DNA from 3 places in the Tatumella citrea genome. Region 3 is predicted to be linked to each of the others. Evidence: predicted binding sites of a transcription regulator. Region 3 holds the regulator's gene; each other region holds the start of a gene.
The links. Region 3 encodes CRP, which controls carbon source genes, mostly activating them, when cyclic AMP is high. Its sites were predicted from a motif close to ATGTGANNNNNNTCACAT; they were not measured.

Region 1 (4,292 bases), 800 kb from region 3:
TCAGTGTGGTGAACGAACCCAGAGTGCATACCCAAAGATTACGCCGCCAGTAAACGTGCTGTTCCGCCGCTTCGGCCGAAGATCCTGTCATTGAAAATAACCCGGTAATTTGTTAAGGAGATAACAGAATAACTGTCGGTGGTAAAAAGCCCTAGATCCGGACAGATATTTACCGGCTGGTCGTCGATTGTTACCACACTGCAATAATCAGCTGTGGCTGAGCTTCTCGGTCAGCATGTCACACAGCCAGGTGACAGGCGAGGAGCGCTGTTCCGGTTGTTTAAGCAGCAGGTAACTCTGATAACTTGGCAGCTGCCAGCCTGGTAATACGGGTTGTAAAATACCGTCCGTCAGTGCCTGATGCACCATATAAGAAGGCAGGCAGGCAATTCCGGCACCTGCACAGGCAGCGGTCAGTAATGCCATGCTGTTATTGGCACGGAAACGACTGACTGCATTAATTTCGACTCGTTTTTTCTCGTGCCGGAAAGAGAGTGCCGCCTGATGCGCTGTGCCATGAAAGGTCAGCAACTGGTGGCTGTTAAGATGCTCAGGTCGGGTCACCGGAGGATTTACCGCCAGGTAATCCTGACTGGCATACAGCCCCCAATGGATAACCGACAATGGCCGGAACAGCTCATATTCCGGCGGGCGCTGGCGTACCACTATCGCGACATCTATATCATCGCGGGCCATGTCCGGCTCACGGTCACTTAAGTCCAGATCGACCCGGACATGAATGTGATGCTGCATAAACGGCTGTAATACCGGCACAATACACTGGCAGCCATAAGTGACCGGAGTCATCAGCCTGACCTGACCACTCGGCTGGCTGTGCATTTGTTGGATAAAATCTTCGGCATGCTCCAGTTGCGCACTGATTCGCTCACAATAGCGATAGTATTGCTGGCCGCATTCGGTCACAGTCACTTTCCGTGTGGTGCGGTGCAACAGTTTCATGGCGAGTCTTTTTTCCAGAGCGGCAATCTCTCTGCTGACACTGGCAGTGGAAATGCCGAGGATTCTGGCCGCCTGGCTGAAGCTTTGCTGCTCCACAACACGGGAAAAAATATACATCGCTAATAAGTTTTCACCCTGTTGCACGACCTGTCCTCCTGTTTAACGGCTGTGACAGCTTAAATGGCTGACTATGTGGCGGGAAGAAATACCGGCTCAATATTGACCGGAAAATTCAGTGAATTAGCAATAAAACAAGCGTCATGGGCCTTGTGATGTAAATCTGTAGCACGCGGCTGATCTTCTGCATAACGCAGGCGAATCTGTGGCCGCAGGGTGATTTGGGTAAAATGCCCCCGTACGCCTTCCACCATGATCCCCTCAGCGTTATCCTGGTACTCGTCAATAATAATCCCGGCATCAGCACAGACGTGCAGATACCATAATTTATGACAGGCAGCAGCAGAGGCCAGCAACAATTGCTCCGGGTTCCAGCAGGAAGGATCACCGCGAAATGCCTGGTCGGCGCTCAGTGAGATGGTATCCCGGCCTGTGGCCTGTAAATCAGACGATCGTTCATATGCAGTATAGGAGGAAGTTCCCTCTCCGCGATTTCCTGTCCATGTCACTGTGACCTGATAATGATGTTGTCTGACAGCCATCGGCAACTCCCGTGTGAGTAAAAGGCCAGTTGATGAAACGCTGATACGGCTATTGAATCCGCTGAATTTGATCGTTTAATCATAACACTTACTTATTGTTTAACCACTGGTGCAACGGCTGGCAGAACCGGTTTCTCTGCGCGGAGTGAGGGCATAGTGGCCTCTGTTTTCCCGCTAAATCCGCTTTAGAAAATCATCTTCATTGGTTAACGACAATTAAGCCAGCGTCTTTCCTGGTACCCATCAGGTGGGAAAAGTTCCCTTCTTCATGCACATTAATGTGACATGTGTCACATTAATGGTGATTAAAACTGCAACAACTTTTGTCAAATGTGAATTTTGTCTGGTTACTCGCGTATGATATCGGGCATGATCCTGCCTGACAGAGCACCGGCTTGCCCGGAGCTATCTTTATGGTTTGATTTCTTTTTCTGCGTGGTTATTTACTCCGTCAGCGAGCGGCGCGATTTGTACAAAAAGTGAGTGGTCAATATAAAATGAAATATAAATTAATGATGGCAGCAACAATTTTAGCGGGTTCAGTCATGGGCTCGTCTTACGCCGCAGATACATCTCCGCAGTATGTTTCTGACTGGTGGCATCAAAGCGTTAACGTGGTCGGCAGTTACCACACCCGCTTCGGACCGAAGTTGAATAATGATTTGTATCTCGAGTACGAAGCATTTGCCCATAAAGACTGGTTTGATTTCTACGGCTATGTAGATTTACCCAAATTTTTCGGCACTGGTAACGGCAATGATAACGGGATCTGGGACAAAGGAGTGGGTTCTCCGCTGTTTATGGAAATTGAACCCCGTTTTTCGATTGATAAACTGACCGGCACCAGCCTGGCTTTCGGACCGTTTAAAGAGTGGTATTTCGCCAACAACTATATCTATGACATGGGGCCGAATAACGCTAATCGCCAGAATACCTGGTATATGGGCCTGGGTACCGATATCGATACCGGAACCAAACTGGGATTATCGCTGAATGTTTACGCGAAATATCAGTGGGAAAACTACGGTGCAGCGAATGAAAACAGCTGGGACGGATACCGTTTCAAAATTAAATACTTCCTGCCTCTGACCACGCTTTGGGGCGGCAATTTAAGTTATATCGGCTTTACCAACGTTGACTGGGATTCTGACCTGCGTGAAAAAGCCGGACCGTCACGTTCCGGGAACTCTATCGCCTCCAGCCATATTCTGTCACTCAGTTATGATCACTGGCACTATTCTCTGGTCGCCCGCTATTTCCATAACGGCGGACAATGGTCAGAAGGTACACAACTTAATTTTGGTGACGGCGATTTCAGTACCAAAGCCACCGGCTGGGGATATTATGCCGTTGTTGGTTATAGTTTCTGATAAGAAATTCACTGCCACGCAGCAAATGTAATAAGCCGTGTTGTTCCTGCAGGATATCTTTTTCCTGCAGGAAAAAAACCGCTCAATTCGCCCCGATAATTAATCATATTTAATCTCGTCTTTTTACGTTCCTTCGACTATTCTGCTGTTTATTCACTGCTGATCACCCCCGATATCCGATACTAATAATGTGATCCGCAGCATTGCAAATACAGTTATCCCGAGGTTAAGTTCGTTATGTCATCTACCTGTACCACAGCAGGATCTTCTGCTGTTCAGCAAAATAATAATTACACCATCGCTGCCCGCATCGATGCATTACCTTCCAGTAAAAGCCTGTGGCGTTTTATTTCCCTTCTGGCATTGGGAGGTTTTTTTGAACTCTATGATTTATTCGAAACGGGATATATTAGTTCAGGTTTAATCTCTGAAAAGATATTTCATCTGGGAAAGGATGGCGTTTTCGGAATATCTGATCAGGCCGCATTTGCCTCGGTGACTTTTTTGGGATTATTTGTCGGAGCCAGTTTTCTGGCAAAGTACGCCGATAAATTTGGCCGGCGCTTCAGCTTTATGTGTGCCCTCGCCTGGTATGGAATTTTTTCATTAATTATGGCCTTCCAGAACAGTGCTGAAGGCATAATTTTGTGCCGCTTCCTGGTCGGCATTGGTCTGGGAGTCGAGCTGGTCACTATTGATACCTATCTGGCCGAATGGATGCCTGCACATTTACGCAGCCGGGCGTTTGCCTTCTCGTTCTTTATTCAGTTTCTGTCGGTACCCGCTGTTGCGCTGATGTCATGGTGGCTGATTCCGCAAACCTTGCTGAGTCTCGAAGGATGGCGCTGGGTGATTATTGCCGGGGCTGTCTGTTCATTAGTGATCTGGAGTATTCGCCGCAATCTGCCGGAATCGGCCCGCTGGCTGGCACAGCAGGGGCGACATCAGGAAGCTCACCAGGTGTTGAGTCAGATGGAAATACGTTGTGGAGTGACACCACCATCGGCTGAACAGCTGCCAAAAACAGATGCAACCGCGACACCGCGCAAGGGAAAATTCAGCGAAATATGGGCGCCGGAATGGCGGAAAAGAACGCTGATGTTAGTGGTGATGAACTTCTTCCAGGCGATTGGTTTCTTTGGCTTTGGTAACTGGCTGCCGGCTCTGCTGTCCGGTAAAGGGACGACACTGACCCACAGCCTGTTGTATGCGTTTTTTATTACTCTGGCCTATCCTCTGGGCTCGCTGATTTGCAGCCGCTACGCAGATAAAATCGAAAACAAATGGCAGATTGTGTTTGCCT
Region 2 (4,292 bases), 160 kb from region 3:
ACCGGTACTACCATTGAAATCGAAGATGATGGTACTGTAAAAATTGCTGCAACTGATGGTAATAAAGCGAAAGAAGCTATCCGTCGGATTGAAGAAATTACTGCGGAAATCGAAGTTGGCCGTGTCTACAACGGTAAAATTACCCGTATTGTTGATTTCGGTGCTTTCGTAGCGATTGGCGGGGGCAAAGAAGGTCTGGTACATATTTCTCAGATCGCTGACAAGCGTGTAGAAAAAGTTACAGATTATCTGCAAATGGGTCAGGAAGTTCCGGTCAAAGTACTGGAAGTCGATCGTCAGGGTCGTGTACGCCTGAGCATTAAAGAAGCGGTCGAAAAACCGCAGGCAGAAGAAACGACTGCGGCTAATCCGGCTGACGCGGGTTAATCGTTCGATGATTATCCGGGTCTCCGCCATGTGCGGAGATCCGGATTTATGTTATCGCGAGGGCAGGATTCCTTTGCACGGCAGGCGGATGACAGGATGTTCATCCTAATGTTTGTATTCGGGAGTGGGATAATGAAGCCTTTTTTACGCTGGGGTTTTGTTGCGACAGCTTTGGTGCTGGCAGGATGCAGCAGCTCTAATTGGCGTAAGAATGAAGTTCTTGCCGTTCCTCTGCAACCAACATTGCAGCAGGAAGTTATTCTGGCGCGTATGGAACAAATTCTTGCCAGTCGTGCCCTCACCGATGATGAACGCGCACAGCTGTTATATGAGCGCGGAGTGTTGTATGATAGTTTAGGTTTGAGGGCACTCGCACGGAACGATTTTTCCCAGGCGTTGTCTATCAGACCAGATATGCCAGAAGTATTTAACTATCTTGGTATATACTTAACGCAGGCAGGTAATTTTGATTCTGCCTATGAAGCGTTTGATTCTGTACTTGAGCTTGATCCAACTTACAATTATGCGCATTTAAACCGTGGTATCGCCCTCTATTACGGCGGTCGATACAAGTTAGCGCAAGATGATCTGCTGGCGTTCTATAAGGACGATCCTAATGATCCTTTTCGTGCACTTTGGCTTTATCTCGATGAACGCGAGATGAATGCAGACAAAGCGAAAGTAGCGCTCAAACAGCGCTATGACTCGGCGAATAAAGATCAATGGGGATGGAATATTGTCGAATTCTACCTGGGCGATATCAGTGAAAAAACACTGATGGAGAGACTCCAGGCGGATGCTACCGATAACACCTCGCTCGCTGAACATCTCAGTGAAACCAACTTCTATTTAGGTAAGTACTACCTAAGTCTGGGGGAGAAGGACAACGCAGAAGCGTTGTTCAAACTGGCGGTTGCCAACAACGTGAATAACTTTGTTGAACACCGATACGCATTGTTGGAACTGGCTGAACTTGGCCAGGCACAAGACGATTTATCAGAATCCGACCAGCAATAGCTGACGTTTTTTAACGCCCTTTGTTTATGTTTCCTGTCATCCTTCGGGGTGAGGGGCGTTTTATTCGTCAAAAACTTCTAATTTGAGCCGGTTCACACTTTTCAATGAAACTAACTGCAAGTTTTCATGACGAGTTATGTAGACTGGCCGCCGTTATCTAAGAGGCACGTGTACTACATGACTGATATTCAAACCACTTTTGCTGATCTGGGCCTTAACGAATCCATTTTGTCTGCTCTTAACGACATGGGATACGTTAAACCATCGCCTATCCAGGCGGCCTGTATTCCTCACCTGCTGGAAGGCCGTGATGTTCTGGGTATGGCTCAGACCGGTAGTGGTAAAACAGCGGCATTCTCTTTGCCATTGCTGAACAACATTGATCCTGCCCTGCGCGCACCACAAATCCTGGTGCTGGCCCCGACCCGTGAGTTGGCGGTGCAGGTAGCAGAAGCTGCAACTGAATTTTCTAAACATATGCGCGGCGTTAACGTACTGGCCCTGTATGGCGGTCAGCGTTATGACGTACAGCTGCGCGCACTGCGTCAGGGACCACAGATTGTTGTCGGTACCCCGGGTCGTCTGCTGGACCACCTGAAACGCGGTACCCTGGATCTGTCTAACCTGCGTGGTCTGGTTCTGGACGAAGCTGATGAAATGCTGCGTATGGGCTTTATCGAAGACGTTGAAACCATTATGGCGCAGATCCCTGACGGGCATCAGACGGCACTGTTCTCTGCAACTATGCCGGAAGCGATTCGTCGTATCACTCGTCGCTTTATGAAAGATCCACAGGAAGTACGTATCCAGTCAAGCATCACCACTCGTCCGGACATCAGCCAGTCTTACTGGACTGCCTACGGTCGTAAAAGTGATGCTCTGGTACGTTTCCTGGAAGCTGAAGATTTTGATGCGGCAATTATTTTTGTCCGTACCAAAAATGCAACTCTGGAAGTTGCCGAAACTCTGGAACGTAGCGGTTACAACAGTGCTGCACTGAACGGTGACATGAACCAGTCACTGCGTGAACAGACTCTGGAACGCCTGAAAGATGGTCGTCTGGATATCCTGATTGCTACCGACGTAGCAGCACGTGGTCTGGATGTGGAACGTATCAGCCTGGTGGTTAACTATGATATTCCACTGGATGCAGAATCTTACGTTCACCGTATTGGCCGTACTGGTCGTGCGGGTCGTGCCGGTCGTGCGCTGCTGTTTGTAGAAAACCGTGAGCGTCGTCTGCTGCGTAACATCGAACGCACTATGAAGCTGACTATTCCTGAAGTTGAGCTGCCTAATGCAGAACTGCTGAGCAGCCGTCGCCAGACTAAATTTGCTGAACGTGTTCAGCAACAGCTGGAAAGCAGCGATCTGGATCAGTACCGTGCTCTGCTGCAGAACCTGTCTCCGCAGGAAGATCTGGATATGGAAACTCTGGCCGCAGCACTGCTGAAAATGGCACAGGGCGAGCGTCCGTTAATCGTTCCTGCTGATGCACCACGTCCTCCGCGTCGTGAGTTCCGTGAGCGTGATGAGCGTGGCAGCCGTGATCGTGATGATCGTCGTGGCAGCCGTGATGGTGACCGTCCACGTCGTGAGCGTCGTGATGTTGGCGATATGCAGATGTACCGCATTGAAGTGGGCCGTGACGACGGTGTTGAAGTTCGCCATATCGTTGGCGCTATCGCTAACGAAGGTGATATCAGCAGCCGTTACATTGGTAACATCAAACTGTTTGGTACTCACTCAACTATCGAACTGCCAAAAGGTATGCCGGGCGAAGTCCTGCAGCACTTTACCAAGACTCGTATTCTGAACAAACCGATGAATATGCAGCTGATTGGTGATGCGCCTCAGTCTTCCCGTGAACCTCGTCGTGGTGGCCGTGATGGCGGACGCGATGGTGCACGTGAAGCTGGTCGCGAAGGCGGACGTCGTTTCTCAGATCGCCGTGAAGGTGGTCGTGAAGGCGGACGTAGTTTCGGTGGCAACCGTGAAGGTCATCGTGGTCAGCGTCGTGAAGAAGGTGCAGCACCAGCTGCCCGTCGTCGCGAATACTAATCACGAACTGACTAACAACAGGGGCCGTTCTTCGGTCCCTGAGTAAGTCAGACAAAAAAGCGATGGTGAAAACCATCGCTTTTTTTATGTCTGGTGATTATCTGTCAGGAATTTTTTACAGTGATTGTGCGGCAGCCATCGCCAGCGAGAACGAATAGATACGTGCGTCAATATCAAAGATTTGTCCGTTAACCATCATCTCATCTGCCTGATATTGCTGCTGGAGTGATGCCAGTCCCTGAGCTACCGAAGCCTGATCGCCCACCAGTGACATTCCCAGAGCACGGTCAACACCGTATTTTTCTGCCGGTGACCAGATATGGTCCATATTTTCGACCGGGACCGGTAACGGGCCAGGCATCCCACGGCGCAGATTAATAAACTGCTGCTGCTGTGAGGTGAACAGATAACGCGCCCTTGCTTTACTCTCGGCAGCAATCACATTCACTCCGATCATAACGTAAGGCTCTGCCAGTCGTGCTGACGGGCGGAATTTTTCCCGGTACAGAGTTACTGCCTGAGACAGCATATCCGGAGCAAAATGAGAGGCGAAAGCAAACGGCAGCCCAAGATGTGCAGCCAGTTGTGCACTGTAAAGGCTGGATCCCAGCAACCATAACGGAATCTGTAGTCCGGTGCCAGGTACCGGCTGAACATCAAAATGGCTGCCTGCCGGCGCATCAAACCAGCGGATCAGCTGTTCAATATCCTGTGGAAAGCTGTCTTCTGCGCTGCCACTCATATGGCGGCGCAAAGCCATCATGGTTCGTTGATCAGAACCCGGGGCACGACCGATGCCTAAATCAATCCTGCCCGGATATAAAGTC
Region 3 (4,292 bases):
CATGCTAACAATGCTGTCAGCCTTATTGGTTCAGGGAGCAAATTTTCATGTCAGCCAGACACCCAATTATCGCTGTGACCGGATCCAGTGGGGCCGGAACGACAACGACCAGCCTTGCCTTTCGTAAAATATTCCAGCAACTAAACATCCATGCCGCTGAACTGGAAGGTGATAGTTTTCACCGCTACAGCCGGCCGGAAATGGATGTTGCTATCCGTAAAGCCCGCGATTTGGGACGACATATCAGTTATTTCGGGCCTGAAGCAAACGACTTCTCGTTGCTGGAGCAAACCTTTACCGAATACGGGCTGCAGGGTACCGGCCGTTCACGAAAATATCTGCATACCTATGATGAAGCTGTGCCCTGGAAGCAGGTTCCCGGAACATTTACGCCCTGGCAGCCACTGGCGGATAACACGGATGTGTTGTTCTATGAAGGTTTGCACGGCGGGATTGTTACTGATCAGCATAACGTTGCCGATAAAGTGGATCTGATGGTGGGTGTGGTACCTATCGTCAACCTGGAGTGGATTCAGAAGCTGGTCAGGGATATGCGTGAACGCAGTCATTCCAGAGAAGCAGTCATGGATTCTGTGGTGCGTTCAATGGATGATTATATTAATTACATCACTCCGCAGTTCTCACGCACTCACATTAATTTCCAACGCGTTCCGACGGTCGATACTTCGAATCCTTTTGCCGCCAAAACTATCCCGTCACTCGATGAAAGTTTTGTCGTGATTCATTTCCGTGGTCTGGAAGAAATTAACTATCCCTATTTACTGGCCATGATTCAGGGGTCGTTTATTTCACATATCAATACATTAGTGGTGCCTGGCGGGAAAATGGGGCTGGCGATGGAGCTGATTATGACGCCCCTGGTAAAACGACTGATGGAAGAACGCAGTTTCAACTAAGGCCACGGATCCCCAAGAGGCATCCGTGACCGCCTTGTCAGCGATTAATCACTTCAAAGCTATGGGTAATATTCACGCCTTTACCCAGCATTAATGAAACGGAACAATACTTTTCTGCAGACAGCGTGACTGCCCGTTCAACGACGTTATCTGAAAGATTATGACCGCTGACAACAAAATGCAGATTAATATGAGTAAATAAGCGGGGTGCTTCTTCGCGACGTTCCGAAGTCAGTTTCACCTCACAATCAGTCACCTCATGGCGGCCTTTTTGCAGGATAGAGACTACGTCAATAGCGCTGCAACTTCCGGTCGCCATCAGAACCATTTCCATCGGACTTGGGGCTTTATCGCCTGAGTTACCGTCCATCAGAACCTGGTGCCCGGACGCAGACTCCCCGATAAAGTTTAGCCCTTCGACCCATTTCACACGTGCCTGCATTATGCTCACTCTCAATTGCTAAAATTTCCGCCAGATTACTCCTTCAGAGTATAAACAGCAATCGGCCCCAAATGACAAAAGTCAGACAAGACAACAGGAGACAGTTTCGTCAGGGTATGCTACAAACAAAGGGGTAGAGTTTTTTTACCCGATGACAACTATGGCTAAACGAGCAGGATCATCAGAACGGAGCCTGACTGATTATCGTAAATGCCAGCCGAAAATGCCCTATGATTTCAGCGCCCCACAGGAGCTTACCCCCTGTGTTTCCGGCACGATTACAACAGAGGATAGAAGAGAATGGTTCTTGGTAAACCACAAACAGACCCTACATTAGAATGGTTCCTGTCCCATTGTCATATTCACAAATACCCCTCCAAAAGCACACTTATCCATCAGGGTGAGAAAGCGGAAACCCTCTACTATATTGTTAAGGGTTCCGTCGCAGTTCTGATTAAAGATGAAGAAGGAAAGGAGATGATCCTCTCTTATCTGAATCAGGGTGATTTTATTGGAGAGTTGGGATTATTTGAGGAAGGTCAGGAACGTAGCGCCTGGGTTCGTGCCAAAGTGGCATGTGAGGTTGCTGAAATTTCATATAAGAAATTTCGCCAGCTTATCCAGGTGAATCCCGAGATTCTGATGCGCTTGTCATCTCAGATGGCCCGGCGCCTGCAGGTCACTTCTGAGAAAGTGGGCAACCTTGCCTTCCTTGATGTGACTGGACGTATCGCTCAGACACTGCTTAACCTGGCACGCCAGCCGGATGCAATGACTCACCCGGATGGAATGCAGATTAAAATTACCCGTCAGGAAATTGGCCAGATTGTTGGCTGTTCCCGCGAGACAGTAGGACGAATTCTTAAGATGCTGGAAGACCAGAATCTTATCTCAGCACATGGGAAAACAATCGTCGTCTACGGTACCCGTTAATTTGTGATATGCACGGCAGGTCCCTGCCGTGTTCCGTTTTATTGTCTACCTGCGGTTGTATCTGATGTGGCGCAGAATTATTTATCATCCGGAAGTTAATTACGCACTGCGCCAAACGCTGGTCCTCTGCCTCCCTGTTGCAATTGGCTGGTTGGCTGGCGATCTGCAAAAAGGGCTGCTTTTCTCGCTGGTTCCCGCATGCTGTAATCTTTCCGGGCTGGATACCCCACACCGTCATTTTTTTAAGCGCATCATTATCGGCGGCTCTCTGTTTGCCTTCAGCAGCTACCTGTTGCAATGGTTACTGCAACATAATGTGCCGCTGCCATTTATTGTCGGGATTTTACCCCTGCTGATTGGAGTCTGTGGCGAAATCAGCCCGTTACATGGCCGTCTGTTGCCGGGTGCATTGATCGCCATGACTTTTACGCTTAGCCTGGCCGGAAGAATGCCGGTATGGGGCCCGCCATTGCTGTATGGCGGCGGAACATTATGGTACGGCCTGTTTAACTGGTATTGGTTCAGACTGTCAAAAGATCAGCCTCTGCGCGAAACGCTTAGCCTGTTGTACCGGGCCCTGGCCAACTATTGTGAAGCGAAATATGCACTGCTAAGCAGCAATGATTACGACAAATCGCTACCCGCACTGCTGAATTATCAGCAAAAAGTCGTCGATCTGATAAATACTGGTTATCAGCAAATTCATATGCTGTCGGCAGAAAAAAACAGTCGCGAACGCTATCTGATCCGGACATTTATGATGGCCGAAGACCTGCAGGAGCATATTTCCGTCACTCTCAGCCAGAGCGAAGATGTCAGAGAGCTGGTAGAAAAAAGCCAGTCAGCGGAAGTGATTAAGCGCAATGCCGATCTGGTGGCTGAGCAGTTAAGAAAAACTGCCGACAACATTCTGTATCACCAGATACCTGGCAAGTTTTCGATGAAAGACTCCCTGGATGAGCTACAAAATATCGCCCGGCAGTTCCCTGACAATCCTGTCGGACAATTTTACCATTATCACTTCAGTAAAATCGCCAAAGTGCTGCAGTCGGGTATGCCGCTGTATCGTCGCGATATTATGGCAGATACTCAACGCCGCTTGCCTTTCCTGTCAGCTTTACGCAGCTATTTGTCGTTAAAATCCACGGCTTTGCGCACTGCGGGGCGTTTCTCGGTCATGCTGATGGCAGCCAGCATGTTGGCCCTGTCGCTGAATATGCCAAAACCCTACTGGGTGCTCATGACCATAATACTGGTTAGTCAGAATGGCTATACCGCAACCCGGGTACGGATTCAGCACCGTGCTCTTGGCACATTTGCCGGGCTTATTATTGCGGCTTTATCACTGAAGCTATCCACTCCGGAACCCGTTATCCTGATAACGATGCTGGTCATTACACTTTTCAGCTATCTGTTCTCCCGCCAGTATTACGGATGGGCAACCATTGGCTTTACCGTAACAGCAGTATACAGCCTGCAGCTATTATCGTTGAATGGGGTCAATTTCCTGGTTCCGCGTTTGCTGGATACACTGCTGGGCTGTCTGATAGCTTTTGCCGGCATGCTATGGCTTTGGCCCCAATGGCAAAGTGCTTTATTACGTAAAAATGCTCAGGATGTCCTTGAGACTTATCAGAAGGCCTTACAGATTCTGCTTGGACCAGAACAGACTGCCGATGTGCTGGAAAATATCAGGATCAAAGCTAACCAACGACATAATGCGCTGTTTAACTCTCTGAATCAGGCGATGCAGGAACCAGGTTTCGATAACGAATATCTGAGTGAAATGCGTCTGTGGGTGACCCATAGCCAGTTTATCGTTGAGCATATCAATGTACTGACTACACTCGCCCGTGAACACACTATGTTGACTCCTGACCTGGCACAACGCTATCTGGAATCCTGTGAAATAGCTCTGCAACAATGCCAGCAACGGTTACGCTACCAGAATGATGAAGATCACAGTAATTTTGTCATGGATGCTCCGGACAAAATACCCT

Region 1: A7K98_RS17905 (nucleoside-specific channel-forming protein Tsx) is a predicted target of CRP. The motif match lies at 1,898-1,915, and genes of this name have one in related genera.
Region 2: yrbN (protein YrbN) is a predicted target of CRP. The motif match lies at 1,485-1,502, and genes of this name have one in related genera.

The regions. Positions count from the first base shown of each region.
Region 1 covers NZ_CP015579.1:3,765,718-3,770,009, forward strand. The annotation lists gene A7K98_RS17890 (MFS transporter) at 1-91, opposite strand, end outside; gene A7K98_RS17895 (LysR family transcriptional regulator) at 208-1,104, opposite strand; gene A7K98_RS17900 (OsmC family protein) at 1,149-1,619, opposite strand; gene A7K98_RS17905 (nucleoside-specific channel-forming protein Tsx) at 2,117-2,989, shown strand; gene A7K98_RS17910 (MFS transporter) at 3,227-4,292, shown strand, end outside.
Region 2 covers NZ_CP015579.1:245,411-249,702, forward strand. The annotation lists gene pnp (polyribonucleotide nucleotidyltransferase) at 1-387, shown strand, start outside; gene nlpI (lipoprotein NlpI) at 520-1,404, shown strand; gene yrbN (protein YrbN) at 1,509-1,565, shown strand; gene A7K98_RS01315 (DEAD/DEAH family ATP-dependent RNA helicase) at 1,582-3,465, shown strand; gene A7K98_RS01320 (luciferase-like monooxygenase) at 3,581-4,292, opposite strand, start outside.
Region 3 covers NZ_CP015579.1:81,871-86,162, reverse strand. The annotation lists gene A7K98_RS00445 (phosphoribulokinase) at 48-917, shown strand; gene A7K98_RS00440 (OsmC family protein) at 955-1,359, opposite strand; gene crp (cAMP-activated global transcriptional regulator CRP) at 1,660-2,292, shown strand; gene A7K98_RS00430 (YccS/YhfK family putative transporter) at 2,357-4,292, shown strand, end outside.